2 regions of the Cupriavidus ulmosensis genome follow, and region 2 is predicted to be linked to the other one. Evidence: riboswitches for the same ligand, from Rfam matches in the RefSeq annotation. Region 2 holds a riboswitch; the other holds the start of a gene.

Region 1 (5,029 bases), on a different contig from region 2:
GCGGCCCAGGCGCTTCCTGCGCGCGGTCGCGCGCTCCGTGCCGTCCACGGCCGGCGTGCTGATCCAGTTCCCGCTGTACGGCGGCATCGCGTTCATGCTGACCAAGGCCACCGGCGTGGACGGCGCGAGCCTGTCGCACCACCTGGCCTCGGCCTTCGTCTCGGTGGCCACCCGCGAATCGTTCTCCGCGGTGATGGGCGTCTATTCGGCGGTGCTGGGCTTCTTCGTGCCCTCCGGCGGCGGCAAGTGGGTCATCGAGGCGCCCTACGTGATGCAGGCCGCCAACCAGCTGCAGGTCCACCTCGGCTGGGCCGTGCAGGTGTACAACGCCGCGGAGGCGCTGCCCAACCTCATCAACCCGTTCTGGATGCTGCCGCTGCTGGGCGTGCTCGGCATCCGCGCCAAGGACGTGGTGGGCTTCACCTTCACCCAGCTGCTGGTCCACGCGCCGCTGGTGCTGTTCATGCTGTGGGCCTTCGCGACCACGCTGCCCTATCGTCCGCCCGTGATGCCCTGACGGATCGATGGCGCGGGGACCCGCGCGGGAGGAAAACGCCGGGGCAGCCCGCGTCCCGGTTTAAGATGCGGCTTTCCGGCTACGGCCGGAACCCGATTTTTCCACCCAGCCAAGCCAACGATGAAGAAGATCACCCTGTTCCTCGCCGCCCTCGCCACCGCCGGCGCCGTCCACGCCGCCGCGCCCGCGGGCCCGGCCGAGACGCTGCCCTCGGGCATGACCATCCAGCACCTCGTCAAGGGCACCGGCCCGTCGCCCAAGGCGTCCGACACGGTCAAGGTCCACTACCGCGGCACGCTCACCGACGGCACCGAGTTCGACAGCTCGTACAAGCGCGGCCAGCCGATCTCGTTCCCGCTCAACCGCGTGATCCCGTGCTGGACCGAGGGCGTGCAGAAGATGCAGGTCGGCGGCAAGGCCAAGCTGGTCTGCCCGGGCCCGACCGCCTACGGCTCGCGCGGCGTGCCCGGCACGATCCCGCCCAACGCGACGCTGAACTTCGAGGTCGAGCTGCTGGGCATCGGCGGCTGACCAGGGCACCGGCGCATGGCCTGCTCCGGCGGGCCGTGCGCGGCGCTGCCGTCCCGCCGCATCCGCTACACTTCTCTGTCGACAAGAATGCAGGCACGGGGATGAGAAAAGGCGGACGGATCAAGGCATGGCATGCCGACAAGGGCTATGGGTTCATCGAGATCCACGCCCAGTCGAAAGACGTTTTTTTCCATATCAGCGCGCTGCAGGGCCGCGCCGTCGCGCCCAAGGTCGGCGACCGCGTGTCGTTCGAATTGTCGGCGGGCAAGGACGGCCGCCCGCAGGCGAGCCAGGTCTCGATCGCGGGCGCGCCCGGGCAGGCCGGGCCGGCGGGACGGGCGAACCTGCTGCCGGCGCTGGTGGCGGCGTTCGCGCTGCTGGCGATCTTCGCGGCTTCGCTCGCCGGCCGTCTGCCGCGCGGCGTGGCGCTGGCCAGCCTCGGGCTGAGCGTGGCGGCCTTCGCGCGCTATGCCGTCGACAAGCGGCGCGCCGTGCGCAGCGAACAGCGCATTCCGGAGAACGAGCTGCACCTGCTCGCGCTGTGCGGCGGCTGGCCGGGCGCGCTGGCGGCCCAGCACCTGCTGCGGCACAAGAACCGCAAGGCGTCGTTCCAGGCCACCTTCTGGGCCACGGTCCTGCTGAACGTCGGGGCGATGGTGCTCTGGGCGACGGTGCTCGACGCGTAAGCCGCAACACCCGCGCGGGCGGCGCTTGCCGGCGCCGATCGAGCCGTGTTACCTTGCGCCTTCCAGGAGAACGAGGCGCCTTCACCATGCATGGGAAGGCCCCTCTACCGAAGGCGTACCCCTGAAACGCTCAGGTGCAAAAGACTGGAAACCGAACGAACTGGAGAGCGCCGGGCCGCACCGACAAGGTGAGCGGCACGCGGCCGCCGAAGGGGCAAGCCGCCACCCATGCCGGGTGCGGCGAATCTCTCAGGTAAAAGGACAGTGGGGACAGACAGGCCGGATGGCCTGGCTGTCCCTTTTTGCTATCCGGAGCCTGAGAAATGAAAGTCATCGTAATGGGAGCCGGCGTGATCGGCGTCGCCTCGGCGTGGTACCTGGCGCGCGCCGGGCATGAGGTGGTGGTGCTGGAGCGCAATGCGGGCGCGGCCCGCGAAACCAGCTTCGGCAACGGCGGGCAGATCTCCGTCAGCCATGCCGAGCCGTGGGCCAACCCGGGCGCGCCGCTGAAGATGCTGCGCTGGCTGGGGCGCGAGGACGCGCCGCTGCTGTTCCGCCTGCGCGCCGATCCGGCGCAGTGGTCGTGGGGCCTGAAGTTCCTGCGCGAGTGCTCGGCGCGGCGCTCCACCCACAACATGGTCCAGTTGCTCAACCTGGGCACCTACAGCCGCGCCAGCCTGCAGGCGCTGCGCGCCGAAACCGGCATCGAGTACGACCACCTGACGCGCGGCATCCTGCACTTCTACACCAGCCAGAAAGAGTTCGACGCGGCCATCGAGCCGGCGCGCATCATGCGCGAGCTGGGCTGCGAGCGCCGCGTGATCGGCCCGGACGAGGTGGTGCGGCTGGAGCCGGCGCTGGCGCACATCGCGCCGCGCCTGGCCGGCGCCACCTATACCAGCGAGGACGAATCAGGCGACGTGCACCGCTTCACCACCGCGCTGGCGGCGCGCTGCGAGGCGCTCGGCGTGCGCTTTCGCTACGGCGTGCGGGTGCAGCGCCTGCATGCCGAGGGCGGCGCCATGCGCGGCGTGGAGATCGCCGACGAGACCGGCGCCTACCGCATCGAGAGCGCCGACGCCTACGTGCTGGCGCTGGGCAGCTTCAGCCCGATGCTGGCGCGCCCGCTCGGCGTGAAGCTCGACATCTACCCGGCCAAGGGCTACTCGGCCACGCTGCCGGTGCTCGATGCCACGCGCGCGCCCAGCGTGAGCCTGACCGACGACGAGTACAAGCTGGTGTTCTCGCGCTTCGGCGACCGCCTGCGCATCGCCGGCACGGCGGAGCTCAACGGCTATGCGATGGATCTCAACCCGGTGCGCTGCGAGGCCATCGTGCGGCGCACGCTGGAGGTGTTCCCGGGCATGAGCCGGCCCGAGCTGGCGCAGTTCTGGACCGGCCTGCGCCCGGCCACGCCGGGCAACGTGCCGTACATCGGCGCCTCCGCCGTGCGCGGGCTGTACCTCAACACCGGGCATGGCACGCTGGGCTGGACGCACGGCTGCGGCTCGGGCCGCGCCATCGCGGACATCGTGAGCGGGCGCGTGCCGGAGGTGGACTTCGCCTTCACCGGCGAACTGCCGGCGGGCGCGCCACGGCCAGCCGCGCTGGCGCCGGCCGCGGCGCGGCCCGCGGCGCACTGACGCCACCGGCCAGCCGGCGCCATCGCTGCCGCGCGCCGGGCGCGCGGCAGCGGGCCGGACTTATCCGTTCACCTCGAGCCTCACCGGGGCGGTCAGGAAGTTCGCAGCCACGGCGTTTCACTCACCGCAACCAGTAGTCCTTCCGGGCTCAGGAAGCGCGTCACCTTCTGGCCCCAGGGTTCTTCCCGGTTGGAGATCAGCAAATGGTAGCCCTTGGCCATTAATCCTTCGGTGGCAACGGCGATATTCTCGACGTCAAACTCCAGCCAGGCCTGCGGCGTCGGCAAATCGGCAGGCCAGGTCTCGCAGCCGAAACAGGACCGGGCCGCTTGCGCCAACGGCCACAGCGCGAAATGCTTGACTCCCTCCAAGGCGCCCGCCTCGGACAGCAAGTAGTCCTTGTTGTCGCCATAAGGCTTGAGGGGCAAGCCAAGCGTATCCACGTAAAGGGCGCGACTGCTCTCCGAATCCTTGCTGATCGGACCGAAACCGGCAACGAACAGCACGCCAAGTCCCGCGAATTCCTGCTCCATGACCAAGTCAGCCCCCATTCTCGAAATGCTTCGGGCAAGCCCTGCCGAGCCCGCCGGGCGCTACCGAACGCGCCACGGCTCGGAAAACATCGTCAGACGTCGATCGCCGTATCCGACTTGACCTTGCGGCGCAGCTCGAACTTCTGGATCTTGCCGGTCGAGGTCTTGGGCAGCGGGCCGAAGTAGACCGCCTTGGGCACCTTGAAGCCGGCCAGCAGCGTGCGGCAGTGCGCGATCAGCTCCTCCGCGGTGGCGCTGGCGCCGTCCTTGAGCTCGACGAACGCGCATGGCGTCTCGCCCCACTTGGCGTCCGGCTGGGCCACCACCGCCACGGCCAGCACGGCCGGGTGGCGGTAGAGCGCGTCTTCCACCTCCACGCTGGAGATGTTCTCGCCGCCGGAGATGATGATGTCCTTGCTGCGGTCCTTGATCTTGACGTAGCCGTCCGCCGTGCGCACGCCCAGGTCGCCGGTATGGAACCAGCCGCCGGCGAAGGCTTCGCGCGTGGCGCGCTCGTTCTTGAGGTAGCCCTTCATGCAGATGTTGCCGCGGAACATGATCTCGCCGATTTCCTCGCCGTCGGCGGCCACCGGCTGCATGGTGTCCGGGTCGAGCACGGCGACGTCGGCCTGCAGGTGGTAGCGCACGCCCTGCCGGGCCTTCTTGGTGGCGCGCTCTTCCTGCGACAGCGCGGCCCAGTCGTCCTGCTCGGCGCACACGGCGGCCGGGCCGTAGGTTTCGGTCAGGCCGTAGACGTGGGTCAGCTCGAAGCCCATCGCCTCCATCTGCGCCAGCACCGCGGCCGGCGGCGGCGCGCCGGCCACCATGCCGCGCACCGGGCCGCGCAGGCCCTCGCGCCAGGCCGGCGGCGCGTTGACCAGCGCGGTGTGCACGATGGGCGCGGCGCAGTAGTGGGTCACGCCCTCGTCGCGCATCAGGTCGAACACCAGCTTGGGCTCGAACTTGCGCAGGCACACGTTGACGCCGGCGCGCGCGGCGATGGTCCACGGGAAACACCAGCCGTTGCAGTGGAACATCGGCAGCGTCCACAGGTAGACCGCATGCTTGGGCAGGTCCCACTCGAGGATGTTGGAGACCGCGTTGATGGCCGCGCCGCGG
Region 2 (5,029 bases):
TGAACTCGGGCCACGTCACCGGGATCATCTCGCTGGTGGCGTTGAGCTTCATGGTGCACGAGCCGAGCGGGATCATGGTGCGGTCCAGCGCGAGGTCCTTGTCGGCCAGCGCGCGCAGGTAGCGCAGCATCTCGTGCTCGGCGTGGTGCGTGTTGAACACCGGGTGCGTCAGGTAGGCGCTCTGGCGCGCCAGCGCGGCCGGGAAGGCGTCCTGCGCGGTGGCTTCGAGCGCGTCGAACGCGGGCACCGGCTTGCCCTGGGCGAAGATCTCCCACAGCGCGACCACGTCCGCGCGCGAGGCGGTCTCGTCCAGCGAGATGCCGATGCGGTTGGCGCCGGCATGGCGCAGGTTGATGCCGCGCGCGGTGGCGGCCGCGTGGATGGCCTCGGTGTGGAAGCCGCTCACCAGCGTGAGGGTGTCGAAGAAGGCCGCGTTGGCGCGGGTGTAGCCGAGCGCCTCCAGGCCGGCGGCCAGCGTGGCGGTCAGGCGGTGCACGCGCTGCGCGATGCGCTTGAGGCCGTGCGGGCCGTGGTACACCGCGTACATCGACGCCATCACCGCCAGCAGCACCTGCGCGGTGCAGATGTTGGAGGTGGCCTTCTCGCGGCGGATGTGCTGCTCGCGCGTCTGCAGGGCCAGGCGGTAGGCCTGGTTGCCCTGCGCGTCGATGGTCACGCCGACCAGCCGGCCCGGCATCGAGCGCTTGAACGCATCCTTGACCGCCATGTAGCCGGCGTGCGGGCCGCCGAAGCCCAGCGGCACGCCGAAGCGCTGCGAGTTGCCGATGGCCACGTCGGCGCCCCATTCGCCGGGCGCGGCGATCAGGGTCAGCGCCAGCAGGTCGGCGGCGGCCACCACCAGGCCGCCGGCGGCGTGCACGGCCTCGGCGATGGCGCGGTAGTCGGCCACGTCGCCGTTTACGCCCGGGTATTGCAGCAGCACGCCGAACGCATGCGCGCCGGCGGCGTCGGCCGCGGGCCCGACCTTGACCTCGATGCCCAGCGGCAGCGCGCGCGTGCGCACCACTTCCAGCGTCTGCGGCAGCACGTCGTCGGCGACGTAGAAGGTATTGCTGGCGTGCTTGTTGACCCGCTGCAGCAGCGTCATGGCCTCGGCCGCGGCGGTGCCTTCGTCGAGCATGGAGGCGTTGGCGATGTCCAGGCCGGTCAGGTCGGTCACCATCTGCTGGAAGTTCAGCATGGCTTCCAGGCGGCCCTGCGAGATCTCCGGCTGGTACGGCGTGTAGGCGGTGTACCAGGCCGGGTTCTCGAAGATGTTGCGCAGGATGACGCCCGGCGTGAGCGTGTTGTAGTAGCCCTGGCCGATGAAGCTCCTGAGCACCTGGTTCTTGCCGGCCAGCCCGCGCAGTTTCGCCAGCGCGGCTTCCTCGGTCAGCGGCTCGGTGAACTCGCCCAGCGGCATGCCGTCGCGGCGGCGGATGGCGGCGGGGATGACGGCGTCGATCAGCGCGGCGCGGCTGCCGTAGCCGAGCACCTCGAGCATGTGCTGCTGCTCGGCGGCGTCGGGGCCGATATGACGGGAAGCGAAGGCGTCGCGCGCCTCCAGTTCGGCCAGCGTGGGCCGGGCACCTTGGGCGGCGGTGGTGGGAAGCGGGGCGTTCATGGCAAGAACCTCGTTGGGCGCGCGGCGGCAGGTGGTCGGCCTGGCCGCCGCGCATCGGTATTCAGTCGCCGTTCCCGCGGCATGGCGGCCGCGCGGGAACGGCGGGAGTGTGGCGGGGCGTCAGGCGCCGACGCTGGCCTTGTAGGCGTCGGCCGACATCAGGCCGTTGACGTCGTCGCTGTTGGCCGGCTTGAGCTTGAACAGCCAGGCGTCGAAGGCGTCGGCATTGACGCTTTCCGGCGCGGCCACGGCGGCGTCGTTGATGGCGATCACTTCGCCGGCCACCGGGGCGTAGATGTCGGACGCGGCCTTGACCGATTCCACCACGGCCAGCGCGTCGCCCGCGCCCACCGACTTGCCCACTTCGGGCAGTTCCAGGAACACGATGTCGCCCAGCGCGTCCTGCGCGTGGTCGGTGATGCCGATGGTCAGCGTGCCGTCGGCTTCGACGCGCACCCATTCATGGGACTCGGTGTACTTCAGGTCGGCGGGGAAAGTCATGGAATTCTCCAGATGCGGTTTGTTGTTCAGCGCCAGCCGGGCGGGGGATCGCGTGGAGCGGGGGTGGCCGCCGGCGGGCGCGCTGTGACCGGGTGCGAGCGTTCAGCTCACGAGTGCCTTGCCATTGCGCACAAACGGCAGTTTAACCACAGTCGCGGCGAGTTTGCGGTCGCGGATCTCGACCTGCACCTCGGCGCCGGCGGCAACGCCGAGCGGCAGGCGGGCAAAAGCGATGGACAGGGACAGCGAGGGGCTGAAGGTGCCGCTGGTGATCTCGCCCTCGCCGGCCGCGGTGATCACTTTCTGGTGCGCGCGCAGCACGCCGCCCTTCTCGCGCAGGATCAGGCCGGTGAACTGGCGGGTCTGGCCGGCGGCGGCGAGCGCCGCCTTGCCGGTGAAGTCGCGCTCGCTCTGCAGGTCCACGGTCCAGGCCAGGCCGGCGTCGAGCGGCGAGGTGTGGATGTCCATGTCCTGGCCGTACAGGTTCATGCCGGCTTCCAGGCGCAGCGTGTCGCGCGCGCCCAGGCCGGCCGGGCGCACGCCGGCGGCGTTCAGCTTCTCCCACAGGCCGGCGACGTTCTCGGCCGGCACCACCAGCTCGAAGCCGTCCTCGCCGGTATAGCCGGTGCGCGCCACCATGACCTCGCCCAGCGCGGGGTCCTGCACCACGATGGCGTTGAACGGCTTGAGCGCCTCGCTCGGCTGGGTGGCCGGGAAGGCGCTCCACACCTTGGCGCGCGCGTTCGGGCCCTGCACCGCGACGATGGCCAGCGGCGCGGCGCCGGCCGGCGCGTTGTCGCCGCGGCGCGGGGTGATGGCCACGCCGCTGCCGGTGGCGGCATTGCGCGCGCGGATCCATTCGATGTCGCCGTTGGCGGTGCCGGCGTTGACCACCAGGCGGAAGCGGTCCTCGGCGAAGAAGTAGACGATCAGGTCGTCGATGACGCCGCCGCGCTCGTCGAGCATGCACGAGTAGAGCGCCTTGCCCGGCGTCTGCAGCTTGTCGACATTGTTGGCCAGCAGGCCGCGCAGGAACGCGCGCACGTTGGCGCCGGCCAGGTCGACCACGCACATGTGGGACACGTCGAACATGCCGGCGTCGGTGCGCACGGCGTTGTGTTCTTCGATCTGGGAGCCGTAGTTGACCGGCATGTCCCAGCCGCCGAAGTCGACCATGCGGGCGCCGAGCGCGCGGTGGATGGCATTGAGGGGCGTGGCCTGGAGCGTCATGTAGTCCTCGGGGGAAGCGGAAATCTCGGTTCGGAAACGAAAAAAGGGTCATCCGCCGCATGGCCGGCGCGCATGGCGCTGCCGGATCCGCTGCGGCGGATGACCCCTCTGTCCTCGATACCTGAGAGATTACAAGGCGGTCCCGCGGACCAGTGCCTTGCGCGCCCCTTCGGTGGGCACGCTCGCCATGCCTTGCGCTGCGCGCAGGCGGCGGGTGCCGCTCTCCAGAGTACGGCCTGCATCGTGTGCATGTTGCGGGCCGATCCGACCAGTCCTTGGTGCCTGAGAGTTTTCGGGTGATACCCCTTCGGCGGCGCAGGCTCTGCGCGCTCTCCCGGTCGGATGGCGCGACTCTACAGGCAGCCCCGGTGGCTTGTCAACGCGCGGCGCCGGGCCGGCGGGGGCGGACCCGCCGCCGTGTTAACATCTGCCGCTGCGGCCGCCCGCGGGATCGCCGTCCCGGTGCCGCGGTCTTCACAGGCAGCCCTGGCCGCTTTGTTCTTGCCGGTCCTTGCCGGGCCCGCGCCCGCCATTTCGCCATCCGCTTCCGCCACCACGCCCCGACGCATGACCCACGGACTCAATCCCGCCCAATCCGAAGCCGTCCGTTATCTCGACGGACCCTGCCTGGTGCTGGCCGGCGCCGGCTCCGGCAAGACGCGGGTGATCACGCAGAAGATCGCGCACCTGATCGAGGACAAGGGCTTCGAGCCGAAGCACATCGCCGCCGTGACCTTCACCAACAAGGCCGCCAAGGAGATGCAGGAGCGCATCGCCAAGCTGATGGAAGGCAAGACCACGCGCGAGGGCCGCCGCATCCCGCTCAAGCAGATGACGGTGAGCACCTTCCACTCGCTCGGCGTGCAGATCCTGCGCGCCGAGGCCGAGCACGTGGGACTCAAGCCGCGCTTTTCCATCATGGACTCGGACGACTGCTTCGGCCTGGTGCAGGAGCAGCTCGCCACCACCGACAAGAAGCTGATCCGCAGCGTGCAGAGCACGATCTCGCTGTGGAAGAACGGCATGGTCGATCCCGAGACCGCCATCGCCACCGCCGAGAGCGCCGACGACCACCAGGCCGCGCTGGTCTACCGCAACTACGTGGCCACGCTGCACGCCTACCAGGCGGTGGACTTCGACGACCTGATCCGCCTGCCGGCCGAGCTGTTCGCGCGCGACGAGGCGGTGCGCATGAAATGGCAGAACCGCCTGCGCTACTTCCTGGTGGACGAATACCAGGACACCAACGCCTGCCAGTACGCGCTGCTCAAGCAGCTCGCCGGCGGCTCGCACCTGCGCGCGCCGGCCTTCACCGCGGTCGGCGACGACGACCAGGCCATCTACGGCTGGCGCGGCGCCACGCTCGACAACCTGCGCCTGCTGCAGACCGATTTCCCCGGCCTCAAGGTGGTCAAGCTCGAGCAGAACTATCGCTCCACGGTGCGCATCCTGGAAGCGGCCAACGCGGTCATCGCCAACAATCCCAAGCTGTTCGACAAGAAGCTGTGGAGCGAGCACGGCATGGGCGACCCGATCGCCGTCAATCCGATGAACGACGAGGAGCACGAGGCCGAATCCGTGGTGTTCCGCCTGTCCGCGCACAAGTTCGAGCGGCGCGCGCAGTTCCGCGACTACGCCATCCTCTACCGCGGCAACCACCAGGCGCGCCTGTTC

Evidence for each region. Region 2 has a riboswitch for glycine ahead of gcvT (glycine cleavage system aminomethyltransferase GcvT). Riboswitches for the same ligand answer to the same signal wherever they lie in the genome.
Region 1: it holds a riboswitch for glycine, as region 2 does, so the genes downstream of both, ACWTPI_RS25605 (D-amino acid dehydrogenase) here and gcvT (glycine cleavage system aminomethyltransferase GcvT) in region 2, are expected to answer to the same signal.

What each region holds. Positions count from the first base shown of each region.
Region 1 is NZ_CDRMWP010000002.1:1,330,307-1,335,335, reverse strand. Features, by position in the region: gene ACWTPI_RS25620 (short-chain fatty acid transporter) at 1-517, shown strand, start outside; gene ACWTPI_RS25615 (FKBP-type peptidyl-prolyl cis-trans isomerase) at 638-1,048, shown strand; gene ACWTPI_RS25610 (DUF1294 domain-containing protein) at 1,150-1,734, shown strand; glycine riboswitch at 1,885-2,009, shown strand; gene ACWTPI_RS25605 (D-amino acid dehydrogenase) at 2,058-3,377, shown strand; gene ACWTPI_RS25600 (glyoxalase) at 3,470-3,910, opposite strand; gene ACWTPI_RS25595 (acyl-CoA synthetase) at 4,003-5,029, opposite strand, start outside.
Region 2 is NZ_CDRMWP010000001.1:4,137,859-4,142,887, reverse strand. Features, by position in the region: gene gcvP (aminomethyl-transferring glycine dehydrogenase) at 1-1,624, opposite strand, end outside; gene gcvH (glycine cleavage system protein GcvH) at 1,745-2,125, opposite strand; gene gcvT (glycine cleavage system aminomethyltransferase GcvT) at 2,228-3,355, opposite strand; glycine riboswitch at 3,454-3,593, opposite strand; glycine riboswitch at 3,615-3,702, opposite strand; gene ACWTPI_RS19170 (UvrD-helicase domain-containing protein) at 3,923-5,029, shown strand, end outside.